2 linked regions of the Krasilnikovia cinnamomea genome follow. The protein of the gene in region 1 binds, or shares a complex with, the protein of each later gene. Links are inferred from orthologs where the notes say so. Each region holds a gene or a part of one and is shown in the gene's direction. Other genes may lie near its edges.

Region 1 (7,601 bases):
CGCCAGCGCATCGGCATCGCCCGGGCGCTGGCCCTGCGGCCGGAGATCATCGTCTGCGACGAGCCGGTGTCGGCGCTGGACGTGTCGATCCAGGCCCAGGTCATCAACCTGCTGGAGGGCCTGCAGAACGAGTTCGGGCTCTCGTACATCTTCATCGCGCACGACCTGTCCGTGGTGCGGCACATCAGCGACCGGGTCGCGGTCATGTACCTGGGCAAGATCGTGGAGGAGGGCCGGGACGCGGAGATCTACGAGCGGGCGACCCACCCGTACACGCAGGCTCTGCTGTCGGCCGTGCCCGTGCCGGACCCGAGGCTGCGCGGCCGCCGCGCGCACATCGTGCTGGAGGGCGACGTGCCGTCGCCGGCGAACCCGCCGTCGGGGTGCCGGTTCCGCACCCGCTGCTGGAAGGCGCAGCCGGGGTGCGCCGAGCACGAGCCGCTGCTGCAGATCCGGGAGCGCTCGGCGCATCCGAGCGCCTGCCACTTCGCCGACCCGCGCCCGCTGCTGCCCCGCTGACCCCGCGCCGCCTGCGGGCGGCGGCGCGGTCAGAGCGGGCCGCGGCCGGCGCGCAGCAGCAGCAGGGCGACCTGGGTGCCGTCCGCGCCGAGGGCCTCGCGGAAGCGTTCGACGATCTCCCGCTCGCGGGAGAGCACCAGCCGGGTGCCGCCGGAGGCCATCCGGGTGCGGCCGACCTCCTGGGACAGCCGGGCCCGCTCCAGCCACAGGTCGATCAGGGCCTGGTCGATCTCGTCGATGCGCTCGCGGATCGTACGGATCTCGGTCGCGGCCTCGGACGCGGCGGCGCCGGTCGTTGTGTCCAGCGTGTCGGCGGTCATGTCGTGCTCCTCGGGTGCGTGCGACCCGGTCTGCCTGGCCCGGGCAGCATCAAGCCCCGGGCTGGGAAGCCCGGGGCTCGATGTAGGTCTGTCGTTCAGACGCGTCCTACGGCGGCCGGACTTCCGGTGCCATAGAAGAAAAATCGCGCCTGCTGGGTCACGCAGCCGAGTATGCCCTGGCTCCGGGCCGCTCCGCAAGGAAACGGCCCGGAGGGTGGGAATCAGGGCGTGGTCGTGATCCGGTCGACCGGGCCGGGTGCGACCGGCGCGCCGGCACCGAGGTACGCGATCAGCGCGTCGACGTCGAAGCCGGGGGCGGTGGCGCGGTCCGTGCCCGCCGTGAGGTTGGTGAACCCGTCACCGCCGTTGGCCAGGAAGTCGTTGGACGTGACCCGGTAGGTGGCCGCCGGGTCGATCGCCACGCCGTCGAGCTTGAGGTCCCGGACCTTGCTGCCCGGCGCCGCCGAGGCGCTCCACGTGTACGTGAACCCCTTGGACACCTGGAGGATCTTCTGGGTGGTCTGCCCGCCGAAGCCGACGAACTGCTGTTCCAGCACGTTCTTGAGCTGCGCGCCGGTCAGCGTCTGGGTGACGACCAGGTTGTTGAACGGCTGCACCGTGAACGCCTCGCCGTACGTGACCTGGCCGTTCGGCTCGCCGCCCGAGCTGGCCTCGGCGTCGAAGTCGGCGCGGATGCCACCCGGGTTCATCAGCGCGAGTTGTGCACCCTGGCTGCGGGTGTACGCGAGCTGGCCGTCCGCGATGACGTCGCCGAGCGGGCTCTCCCCGGCCGGGGTGGGGGTGCGGACGATGTCGGCGGTGATCGCGCCGACGACGCGGTTGGCGATCGGGGCCACCGCCGTCCGGTACTTGTCCGCGACCTTCTTCGCCGCCGGGTCCACCGTGTCGGGGTTCTTCAGGAAGACGCCCTTGGCGTCCTTGAGCCAGCCGCCGTTGCCGTCGGGCACGCCGTTCTCGACGACGACGTTGTGGGCGCTGACCTCGGCGAACCGGCCGGTGCGCCGGTCCAGGGTGTAGTCGATGTCCGTGATCAGCTGGCCGTTGCTGCCGGCGCTGGTGACCACGGAGGTCCCGGCGCGGTTCGGCAGCGTGCACGAGTAGAACCGGTGGGTGTGGCCGGAGACGACCAGGCTGAACTCGGGGTTGAGCCCGGCCACGATCGGCAGGAGCGGCCCGGAGAAGTTGGCGCAGTCCGACACCCCGGGGGTGGCGCCGGTGGGCGGGTTCTGCTGGCCGCCCTCGTGCACGAGCAGCACCTGCGCCTTGACGCCGAACAGCTTCAGCAGGCTGCCCCACTTGTTGGCGGTCTCGACCTCGTCGGCGAAGCGTACGTTCTTGATGCCGGCCGGGTTGACGATGCCGGCCGTGCCCTCCAGGGTCAGGCCGACGAAGCCGACCGGCACGCCGCCGACGAACCGGATGTCGATCGGCGGCAGGATCGGCAGGCCGGTCTTCTTGTTGATCGTGTTGGCGGCCAGGTACGTGAAGTCCGCACCGCCGAAGCCGTCGCCGTCCTGGCAACCGTCGACCGGGTGGCACCCGCCGCGCTGCAACCGCAGCAGCTCGGCGACGCCCTCGTCGAACTCGTGGTTGCCGACCGAGCTGATCTGCAGCCCGATCTCGTTCATCAGCTCGATCGTCGGCTCGTCGTGGAACGCGGCGCTGACCAGCGGGGTGCCGCCGACCAGGTCACCGGCGCCGACCGTCATGGTCTTGCGACCCTCGTCGGCGGCCTCGGCGCGCAGCTTCTTCAGCCAGGTGGCGAGGTACTCGACGCCGCCGGCGGGGACGCCGTTGACGGCCGCGCCGCTGCCGCCGGGCGGGTCGATGGCGCCGTGGAAGTCGTTGTAGCTGAGGAACTGGCCCTTGACGGTGGCGCCCAGGGGCAGCCCGGCCGAGACGCCGGCGGGGGCGAGCCCGGGCAGCGGCGCGGCCAGTACGTCAGGGCGCGGGTTCGGGGCCGCGGCGGCGGCGCTGCTCTGGGTCAGGGGCAGGGTGGCCGCGACTGCCAGAGCGAGGGCGGACGCCGCGAGGTGGCGAAGCGCAGCCCTGCCGCGAAGGCGAGGGTGGTTCATGTTATCGGTCTCCCGGTAGGGGGTGCGGTCCAGTTGATCGTCCACAGCCTCGTGCATCGATGCTGGTCACCGCTACCTCTGCCGGGTGACAACTCGATTGCGAGCGTCTGGCCCGGGCGGCGGGGGGCCCGCGCGGCGGCGAACCTGTCGGTGCCGCGACATAGACTTGCTCCCGCGATGCTAGCCCTTCCTGAGAACACACCGCCCTTGTTCGCCGCGCCCGCCGCGCAGGGGTCACCCGCGCCGCGCTCGCCCGCGCCACGGACCTCCCCCGAAGCGCTGCTGACCGGCCTGAACGGCCCGCAGCGCGACGCCGTGACCCACGCCGGGTCGCCGCTGCTGATCGTGGCGGGCGCCGGGTCCGGCAAGACCCGCGTGCTCACCCACCGGATCGCCTACCTGCTGGCCGAGCGGGACGTGCACCCGGGCCAGATCATCGCGATCACCTTCACCAACAAGGCCGCCGGTGAGATGAAGGAGCGGGTGGCCGCCCTGGTCGGCCCGCGCGCCCGGCTCATGTGGGTGTCGACGTTCCACTCCGCCTGCGTGCGCATTCTGCGCGCCGAGCACGAGCACGCCGGGCTCAAGAGCACCTTCTCCATCTACGACGCGGACGACTCCCGGCGCCTCATGCAGCTGGTGACCCGCGAGCTCGACCTCGACCCGAAGCGCTACCCGGCCCGCGGCCTGGCCGCCCAGGTGTCGAACCTGAAGAACGAGCTGGTCGAGCCGGACGACTTCGCGGCCCGCGCCAAGGGCCCGGTCGAACGGGCACTCGCCGAGGCGTACACGCTGTATCAGCGCCGCCTGAAGGAGGCGCACGCGCTGGACTTCGACGACATCATCATGACCACCGTGCACCTGCTGCAGTCGCACCCGCACGTCGCGGAGGCCTACCGGCGGCGGTTCCGGCACGTGCTGGTGGACGAGTACCAGGACACCAACCACGCGCAGTACATGCTGGTCAAGGAGCTGGTCGGCCCGGCCGAGGGAGAGCTGCCGCCGGGGGAGCTGTGCGTGGTCGGCGACGCGGACCAGTCGATCTACGCGTTCCGCGGCGCCACCATCCGCAACATCCTGGAGTTCGAGCGCGACTACCCGAACGCCCGCACCATCCTGCTGGAGCAGAACTACCGCTCCACCCAGACCGTCCTGTCCGCCGCGAACGCGGTGATCGACCGCAACACCTCCCGCAAGCCCAAGCGGCTCTGGAGCGACCAGGGCGCGGGCGAGCAGATCGTCGGGTACGTGGCCGACACCGAGCACGCCGAGGCCGACTGGGTGGCCCGGGAGATCGACCGGCTCTGCGACCACGATCGGGTGCGCCCCGGCGACGTGGCGGTGTTCTACCGCACCAACGCCCAGTCCCGGGTGTTCGAGGAGGTGTTCATCCGGGTCGGGCTGCCGTACAAGGTGGTCGGCGGGGTGCGCTTCTACGAGCGCAAGGAGGTCCGTGACGCGCTGGCGTACCTGCGGGCCGTGGTCAACGACGACGACACCGTGAGCATCCGGCGGGTCCTGAACACCCCGCGCCGCGGCATCGGCGACCGGGCCGAGGCGTGCGTGGAGGCACTGTCCACCCGCGACCGGATCTCGTTCGGCCAGAGCCTGCGCAAGGCCAAGGAGGCGCCGGGCATCTCCACCCGCGCGGCGAACTCCATCGCGGAGTTCGTGGCACTGCTCGACGAGGTGCGCGAGCTGTCCCGCACGGCCCCGCCCGAGGAGGTGCTCGAAGCGGTGCTGCAGCGCTCCGGCCTGCTGTCCGAGCTGGAGGAGAGCCTGGACCCGCAGGACGCGGGCCGGGTGGAGAACCTGCAGGAACTGGTCAGCGTGGCCCGGGAGTACACCGAGCGGGTGGAGGCGCAGGCCACCGACCCGGATGCGCCCGGCGCCACCCTGGAGGGCTTCCTGGAGCAGGTGGCCCTGGTCGCCGACGCCGATCAGGTGCCCACGGACGACCCGGAGCATCAGGGCGTCGTCACCCTGATGACGCTGCACACGGCCAAGGGCCTGGAGTTCCCGGTGGTGTTCCTGACCGGGTTGGAGGACGGGGTCTTCCCGCACATGCGGGCGCTGGGCGACAACACCGAGCTGGAGGAGGAACGGCGGCTGGCGTACGTGGGGATCACCCGCGCCCGGCAGCGCCTCTACCTGTCCCGGGCGGTGACCCGCTCGGCCTGGGGCCAGCCGCAGTACAACCCGCCGTCGCGGTTCACCGACGAGCTGCCGACCGAGCTGGTCCGCTGGGAGCGCACCGGCGGGTCGTACACGTCCTGGTCCGGTACCGGCGGCGGGGTCGGCGGGCGCGGCGGCGGTGACCGGGCCCGGGGTGGCGGCTTCGCCGGGGGCACCCCGAAGGCGCGGGAGTTGGCGGGCCGCCTCGGCATCGACGCCAGCCGCCTGGCCACGGCCAGCGACCTGAAGCAGCCCCCCAAGGTGGCGGCGGGCGACCGGGTCAACCACCAGCGGTACGGCCTGGGCCGGGTGGTCACGGTCGAGGGGCACGGCCCGGGCGCCCGGGCCCAGATCGACTTCGGCGACCAGGTGATGTGGCTGGTGCTGCGGCACGCGCCACTGGAGAAGCTCTAGCCGAGGGGCCCGAGCCGGTCAGTCCTTCGGCGGACCGGCGGGCTCCCCGCAGCCGCCGATGTCGACGCCGCGCTGGCGCATCCACGCGGTGGGCTCGACGGGGTTCTTGTAGCGCCCCTCGTGCACCTCGAAGTGCAGGTGCGGCCCCGTGGAGTGGCCGGTGGAGCCCTCGTTGCCGATCTGGTCACCGGCCTTGACCCGCTGGCCCGCTTTCACCGTGATCTTGGACATGTGCCCGTAGTGGGTGAGGTAGCCGTTGCCGTGGTCGATGAGCACGGCGTTGCCGTACCCCTCGGCGGGCCCGGCGGTCACGACCAGGCCCGCACCGGCGGCCCGGATCGGGGTGCCGTCCGGCGCGGCCAGGTCGACGCCCTCGTGCATGCGGCCCCAGCGCTCGCCGAAGCAGGACGTGGTGGTGGCCCCGGGCATGGGGTTGACCCAGGCGACCACGGGCACCGGCTTGGCCTTGCGGCGCGGCGCCTGCCACGACAGGCCGCCGTTGCCGGACTGGCCTCCGGAGGCGGCGGGCTGCGGCGTGGTGCCGGGCAGCACCGTGATCGGGGCGCCGGGCAGTCCCGCGACGCCGGCCTGCCCCGGGGTGGGCATTCCGGTGGCAGCCCCGGCGGGCACGCCCCCGGCCGGGGTGGTCGGGCTGACGGGGGTCGGGGCGGGGCTGACCTGGGTCCGGGCGGCGGGATGCAGATTCGCCTTGGCGGCGGCAGTCGCGGCCCCGTACGAACTCGCGGCGGCGGCGGAAACACCCGCGACGCCGACTCCGGCGACGAGCGCGGCGGCGGTCACCACGTACCGGTTGCGCTCGCCGACGACCAGCGGCACCAGCGGGGTACGGGGAGCGCGATGGCTGTGCAGCGCATCGGTACGGCGGTGCCGGCCACCCGCCTGGTGCTTCGCTCGATGCTGCACGGTGCGAAGCCCTCCCTGGATCCGGTTCCTTGTCCGACAATTTCCTGTCGGCGACGCCCGGCGGACCATGAGGAGAGGGCAAATGTGACGTCGCTTACCTCCCGGGTTGCACCCGAGATGCGACGCAGATGAGCGGTGGCTCAGGAGGCTTCGGAGGCCAGCCCGGCGTAGATCGACTCGACCTGGAGCTTGATGTCGACGCCCCGGTCCCGCAGGAAGGTGATCGGGTCGGTCGGGTTGCCGTGCACGTGGATCTCGAGGTGCAGGTGGGTGCCGTACGAATAGCCGGTGTTGCCGACCTCACCGATGACCTGACCGGCCTTGACGACGTCACCGGTCTTGACCAGCACCCGGCGGGAGTGCCCGTAGATCGTCTCGGTGCCGTCCGGGCTCTGGATCGTGATCGAGTAGCCGTAGGCGCCGTTGTAGCCGGCGGCGGTCACCGTGCCCCCGTGCACCGCCTTGTACGGCACCCCCTCGGGGGCGGCCAGGTCGATGCCGGCGTGCAGCTTGCCGAAGCGGACCCCGTACGGCGAGGTGAAGGTGTACTCGTCGAGGGGCAGCAGCCAGACGTCCTCGGCCTTCACCTCGCTGGCCTTGGCCGCCTTGTCGGTGCCGCGCTGCTGGCTCCGGGAGGCGCGGCCGGGGTCGGCGGCGCGGTCGGCGATCTGGCTGGAGGCGGCGGAGGCGTTCTCGAGGTTGTGCAGGACGGTCGGGCTGACCGCCTTGGCGTCCGGGAAGTTACCGGCGCCCATGGCGACGACACCGGCTCCAACGAAGGCGGAGGCGGCGACGTAGGCGTAACGGCTGCGCGGAGGGGTGGGAACGCGGCGTCGGCCGCGGTAGCGATCGGGCTCAGACGACAAGCGCTGGCGCACGAATCAGACCCTCCGTCGTTGACAACAAGGCGGCCGCCATCAGGCGAGTAACACCAGGTGAACGGTGGCTGGCCGAGCCGTCGGTTCGGGGTTAACCGGTTGACAGCCGTGGGCCACGGTAACGAAACGCAACGCGCGTCACAAGTCGCAGCGCCAATTCCCTGACACTTTCCGGGACGTATTCGACTGCTAATGTCCGACTTCGTGACCTTTTCTGATCGACCTCGTTGCTAGCGCTGTGTAACTGCCTCCCGAGCAGATAGTCATGTGATCCG
Region 2 (4,173 bases), 1.1 Mb from region 1 along the record:
CTGAGCCCAGCCGTCGGAGGATGAGCGGCCCGGAACGGCAGAGGGCGCTCGCGGCGGCCGGTCAGCGTGATACGCGACCACCCGTAGGTGCGCTCGCCGGCCTCGGCCGGGGCTGCAACCTCGGTGCCGACGCGAGCGGGCCGTTGACGGGCCCGGCCGGTCGGGCGGCCGCCGCGAGCGGCCTACCGGACCAGGCTAGGGGAGCCGCGCAAGCACCCACAATGCCCACGGCCGGGGCTGAATTGGCACCCTCCGAACACGCCCGGCGCGTGCGGGGCACGGCGGAGGTCGGCGGGACCCGCGAAGTTGTCGGACCCCCGTCGTACCGTTGGCGTCATGGCGCTCGACATCCCTCGACTCGACGGCCGCTTCCAGGTCGTCAGCGACTATCAGCCCGCCGGGGACCAGCCGGCTGCCATCGACGAGCTGGAGCGCCGGGTGCGCGGCGGCGACCGGAACGTGGTACTGCTCGGCGCGACCGGCACGGGCAAGAGCGCGACCACGGCCTGGCTCATCGAGCGGCTGCAGCGGCCCGCCCTCGTGCTGGCTCCCAACAAGACCCTCTGCGCCCAGCTGGCCAAGGAGTTCCGCGAGCTGCTGCCGCACAACGCGGTCGAGTATTTCGTGAGCTACTACGACTACTACCAGCCCGAGGCGTACATCCCGCAGACCGACACCTACATCGAGAAGGACTCCTCGATCAACGAGGAGGTCGAGCGGCTGCGCCACTCGGCGACGATGTCGCTGCTGACCCGCCGCGACACGGTGGTCGTCGCCACGGTCAGCGCCATCTACGGCCTGGGCACCCCGCAGGAGTATCTCGACCGCAGCGTGACCGTGCGCGTCGGGGCGGAGATCGACCGCGACCAGTTGCTGCGCCGCCTCGTGGAAATCCAGTATTCGCGCAACGACATGGCGTTCCAGCGGGGCACGTTCCGGGTCCGGGGCGACACCCTGGAGATCATCCCGGCGTACGAGGAGCTCGCGGTGCGCGTCGAGCTGTTCGGTGACGAGGTGGAGAAGCTCTACTACCTGCACCCGCTGACCGGCGACATCGTCCGCGAGGTCGACCAGTTGATCATCTTCCCGGCGTCGCACTACGTGGCGGGCCCGGAGCGGATGGAGCGGGCGATCCGCGCCATCGAGGGTGAGCTGGAGGAGCGGCTCGCCGAGCTGGACCGGCAGGGCAAGCTGCTGGAGGCGCAGCGCCTGCGGATGCGCACCACCTACGACCTGGAGATGATGCGCCAGGTCGGCTTCTGCAACGGCATCGAGAACTACTCCATGCACATGGACGGCCGGACGTACGGCGAGCCGTCCTACACCCTGCTGGACTACTTCCCGGACGACTACGTCACGGTCATCGACGAGTCGCACGTGACGATCCCGCAGATCGGCGGCATGTACGAGGGCGACGCCTCCCGCAAGCGCATCCTCATCGAGCACGGTTTCCGGCTGCCCAGCGCCGCGGACAACCGGCCGTTGCGCTTCGACGAGTTCCTGGAGCGGGTCGGGCAGATGGTGTTCCTGTCCGCCACGCCGGGCCCGTGGGAGCTGCAGCAGTCCGCGGGGGAGTACGTCGAGCAGGTCATCCGGCCGACCGGCCTGGTCGATCCGCAGGTGGTGGTCAAACCGACCAAGGGCCAGATCGACGACCTCATGCACGAGATCAGGGAGCGTACGGACCGCGACGAGCGGGTCCTGGTCACCACGCTGACCAAGAAGATGGCTGAGGACCTCACCGACTACCTGCTGGAGAACGGCATCCGGGTGCGGTATCTGCACTCGGAGGTCGACACCCTGCGCCGGGTGGAACTGCTCAAGGAGCTGCGCAAGGGCGACTACGACGTGCTGGTCGGCATCAACCTGCTGCGCGAGGGCCTCGACCTGCCCGAGGTGTCCCTGGTCGCCATCCTGGACGCCGACAAGGAGGGCTTTCTGCGCAGCGGCCGCTCGCTGATCCAGACGATCGGCCGGGCGGCCCGCAACGTCTCCGGCGAGGTCCACATGTACGCCGACAAGATGACGCCGTCGATGCGCGACGCGATCGAGGAGACGGACCGCCGCCGGGCCAAGCAGATCGCCCACAACGAGGCCAACGGCATCAGCCCCGAACCGCTGCGCAAGAAGATCCACGACATCCTCGACGACATCTACCGGGAGGCCGAGGACACCGACACGGCGCTCGGCGGGCACGGCCCCGGCGGGCATGTCGTCGGCGGTGGCGGGCGGCAGATGTCCCGGGGCAAGGGTCCGGTGCCGGAGACGCGGTCCAAGGCACGCGGAGCGTCCCAGCCCGCCCGCGAGGGCATGGCCCGCGCCGAGCTGGCCCAGCTCATCCAGGATCTCAACGAGCAGATGCTGGCCGCCGCGCGCGAGCTGCAGTTCGAGCTGGCGGCCCGGATCCGGGACGAGATGGCCGAGCTGAAGAAGGAGCTGCGGGGCATGGACGTGGCGGGCGTGCGCTGATACCGCCACACCGCCCGGCGAGTCGTCAGCGCCGGGCGGGCCGGCTCAGGTGACGTCCGGCGTGACGTCGGTGAAGTGCTCGACGACGGGCGGGTTGGCAAAGTGCTTGCCGATGAGGGCACGCCACTGGTCGAAGCGTTCAGTGCGCCGGAAGTTCTCCTCGTGGGCGGCGACGCTGTCCCACTCGACCAGCAGTACGAACCGTGACGGTGACTCGATCCCGCGCGTCATGCGTACGAAGCGGCAGCCCGGGGTGCCCGCGAGCACCGGGTGCCCCTGCCGGTAGTCGGCGACGAACGCGTCCTCGTGGCCGGGCAGGACGTCGATGAGGGCGACTTCGAGAACCATGGTCGACACCCTAGACGACGATGATCACGCTATCCTCCTAGGATGCTCCACCGGCGGTGGTGCGGATCACGCGTGGTGATGCCGACTTGTCCGCGAATAGGCAATTAGCGAAAGAGAGCCTTCACACCCTTTCCGTGGCGGTGTGCAGAAACGGGCTCCCGTGGGCGAGAATGATGGGCGTAGGAGGGGAGTATTCCCCCGCGCCGGCGTCGTCAACACGGTCTCTGCCCCCAAGGCGGACCCGGTGCCGGTGGTCGCGTCCCCCCGAAGGGCGTGGCGGAAGAGACCTCCGACAGTCGCACGTCGCTGCGCTCCGTCGAACCGACGGCGTGGCGACGCATCGTGTCTGCCGGAGGTTTAGCTTTGAACGTTTCTGCCTGGGCGTGGATCGTCACCCTGGTCGCGCTGGCCGCAGTTCTCGCCGTAGACCTGCTGATCGTGGGCCGACGCCCACATGAGCCGAGTATGCGCGAGGCGGGCGGCTGGGTCACCCTGTATATCGGTCTTGCCCTGCTGTTCGGCCTCGGCGTGTGGGCCTGGTTCGGCGCCCGGTACGCGGGCGAGTTCTACACCGGCTGGCTGACCGAGTACAGCCTGTCGGTCGACAACCTCTTCGTCTTCGTGCTGATCATGGCCCGGTTCGCGGTGCCCCGGCAGTTCCAGCAGAAGGTACTGCTCATCGGCATCGTGCTGGCTTTGCTCATGCGTGGCGCCTTCATCGCCGCCGGAGCCGCGCTGATCGCACAGTTCTCGTGGATCTTCTACCTCTTCGGTGCGTTCCTGGTCTACACGGCGATCACGCTGGTCCGGCAGGGCGAGAACGACGAGGACGACTTCAAGGAGAACGTCCTCATCCGCTGGGCCAAGCGCGCCTTCCCGGTGTCGAGCTCGTACGACAGCGGGCGCATGACGATGATCGCCACCACTGGCCAGCGGATGTTCACGCCGATGCTGATCGTGATGATCGCGATCGGGACCACCGATCTGATCTTCGCCCTGGACTCGATCCCGGCGATCTTCGGCATCACCAAGGAGCCGTACCTGGTCTTCACCGCGAACGTGTTCGCGCTGATGGGCCTGCGCCAGCTGTACTTCCTGCTCGGCGGCCTGCTGCAGCGGCTGGTCTACCTCAACATCGGGCTCGCGGTGGTGCTGGGCTTCATCGGCGTCAAGCTGGTCCTCGAGGCGCTGCACACCAACCAGGTGCCGTTCATCAACGGCGGGCAAGGGGTGCCGTGGGCGCCCGAGATCCCAATCTGGCTGTCGCTGCTGGCCATCATCGGCACCCTGGCCGTGGCCACGGTCGCCAGCCTGGCCAAGTCGTCGCGCGACCGCCGCAAGGAACTGATCAACGCG

Evidence for each region. Proteins that work in one complex are often made in the same cells at the same time.
Region 2: the proteins of pcrA (region 1) and uvrB are in contact, whole or in part, in a crystal structure (PDB 7EGT), measured with the Thermus thermophilus proteins. The link is inferred for Krasilnikovia cinnamomea from one-to-one orthologs. Residues at the interface, in WP_096412145.1 of Thermus thermophilus: His654, Arg656, Phe657, Gln666, Asp668, Glu669, Lys680, Arg681, Leu682, Ser683, Lys685, Tyr686, Ala687; in WP_096411307.1 of Thermus thermophilus: Glu23, Leu25, Arg26, Asp27, Gly28, Glu29, Arg30, Phe31, Arg55, Glu326, Asp327, Phe328, Glu379, Ser382, Gln383, His398, Gly400, Arg401.

What each region holds. Positions count from the first base shown.
Region 1 is NZ_SHKY01000001.1:4,234,251-4,241,851, forward strand. Bases 2,782-5,818 are described here. They hold pcrA (DNA helicase PcrA), read left to right. Parts: upstream 2,782-3,112; coding sequence 3,113-5,524; downstream 5,525-5,818. Other genes in these bases: EV385_RS19250 (bifunctional metallophosphatase/5'-nucleotidase), read right to left, coding at 2,782-2,935; EV385_RS35725 (M23 family metallopeptidase), read right to left, coding at 5,543-5,818. Also shown: EV385_RS19240 (ABC transporter ATP-binding protein), read left to right, coding at 1-519; EV385_RS19245 (chorismate mutase), read right to left, coding at 549-839; more of EV385_RS19250, read right to left, coding at 1,061-2,781; more of EV385_RS35725, read right to left, coding at 5,819-6,448; EV385_RS19265 (M23 family metallopeptidase), read right to left, coding at 6,589-7,326. UniProt on the Escherichia coli protein: A helicase with DNA-dependent ATPase activity. Unwinds DNA duplexes with 3'-5' polarity. Translocates on single-stranded DNA with 3'-5' polarity. Initiates unwinding more efficiently from a nicked substrate than double-stranded DNA.
Region 2 is NZ_SHKY01000001.1:5,345,555-5,349,727, forward strand. The notes cover bases 1-2,902. They hold uvrB (excinuclease ABC subunit UvrB), read left to right. Parts: upstream 1-336; coding sequence 337-2,469; downstream 2,470-2,902. Other genes in these bases: coaE (dephospho-CoA kinase), read left to right, coding at 1-4; EV385_RS24465 (antibiotic biosynthesis monooxygenase family protein), read right to left, coding at 2,515-2,817. Outside these bases: EV385_RS24470 (TerC family protein), read left to right, coding at 3,181-4,173. UniProt on the Escherichia coli protein: The UvrABC repair system catalyzes the recognition and processing of DNA lesions. A damage recognition complex composed of 2 UvrA and 2 UvrB subunits scans DNA for abnormalities.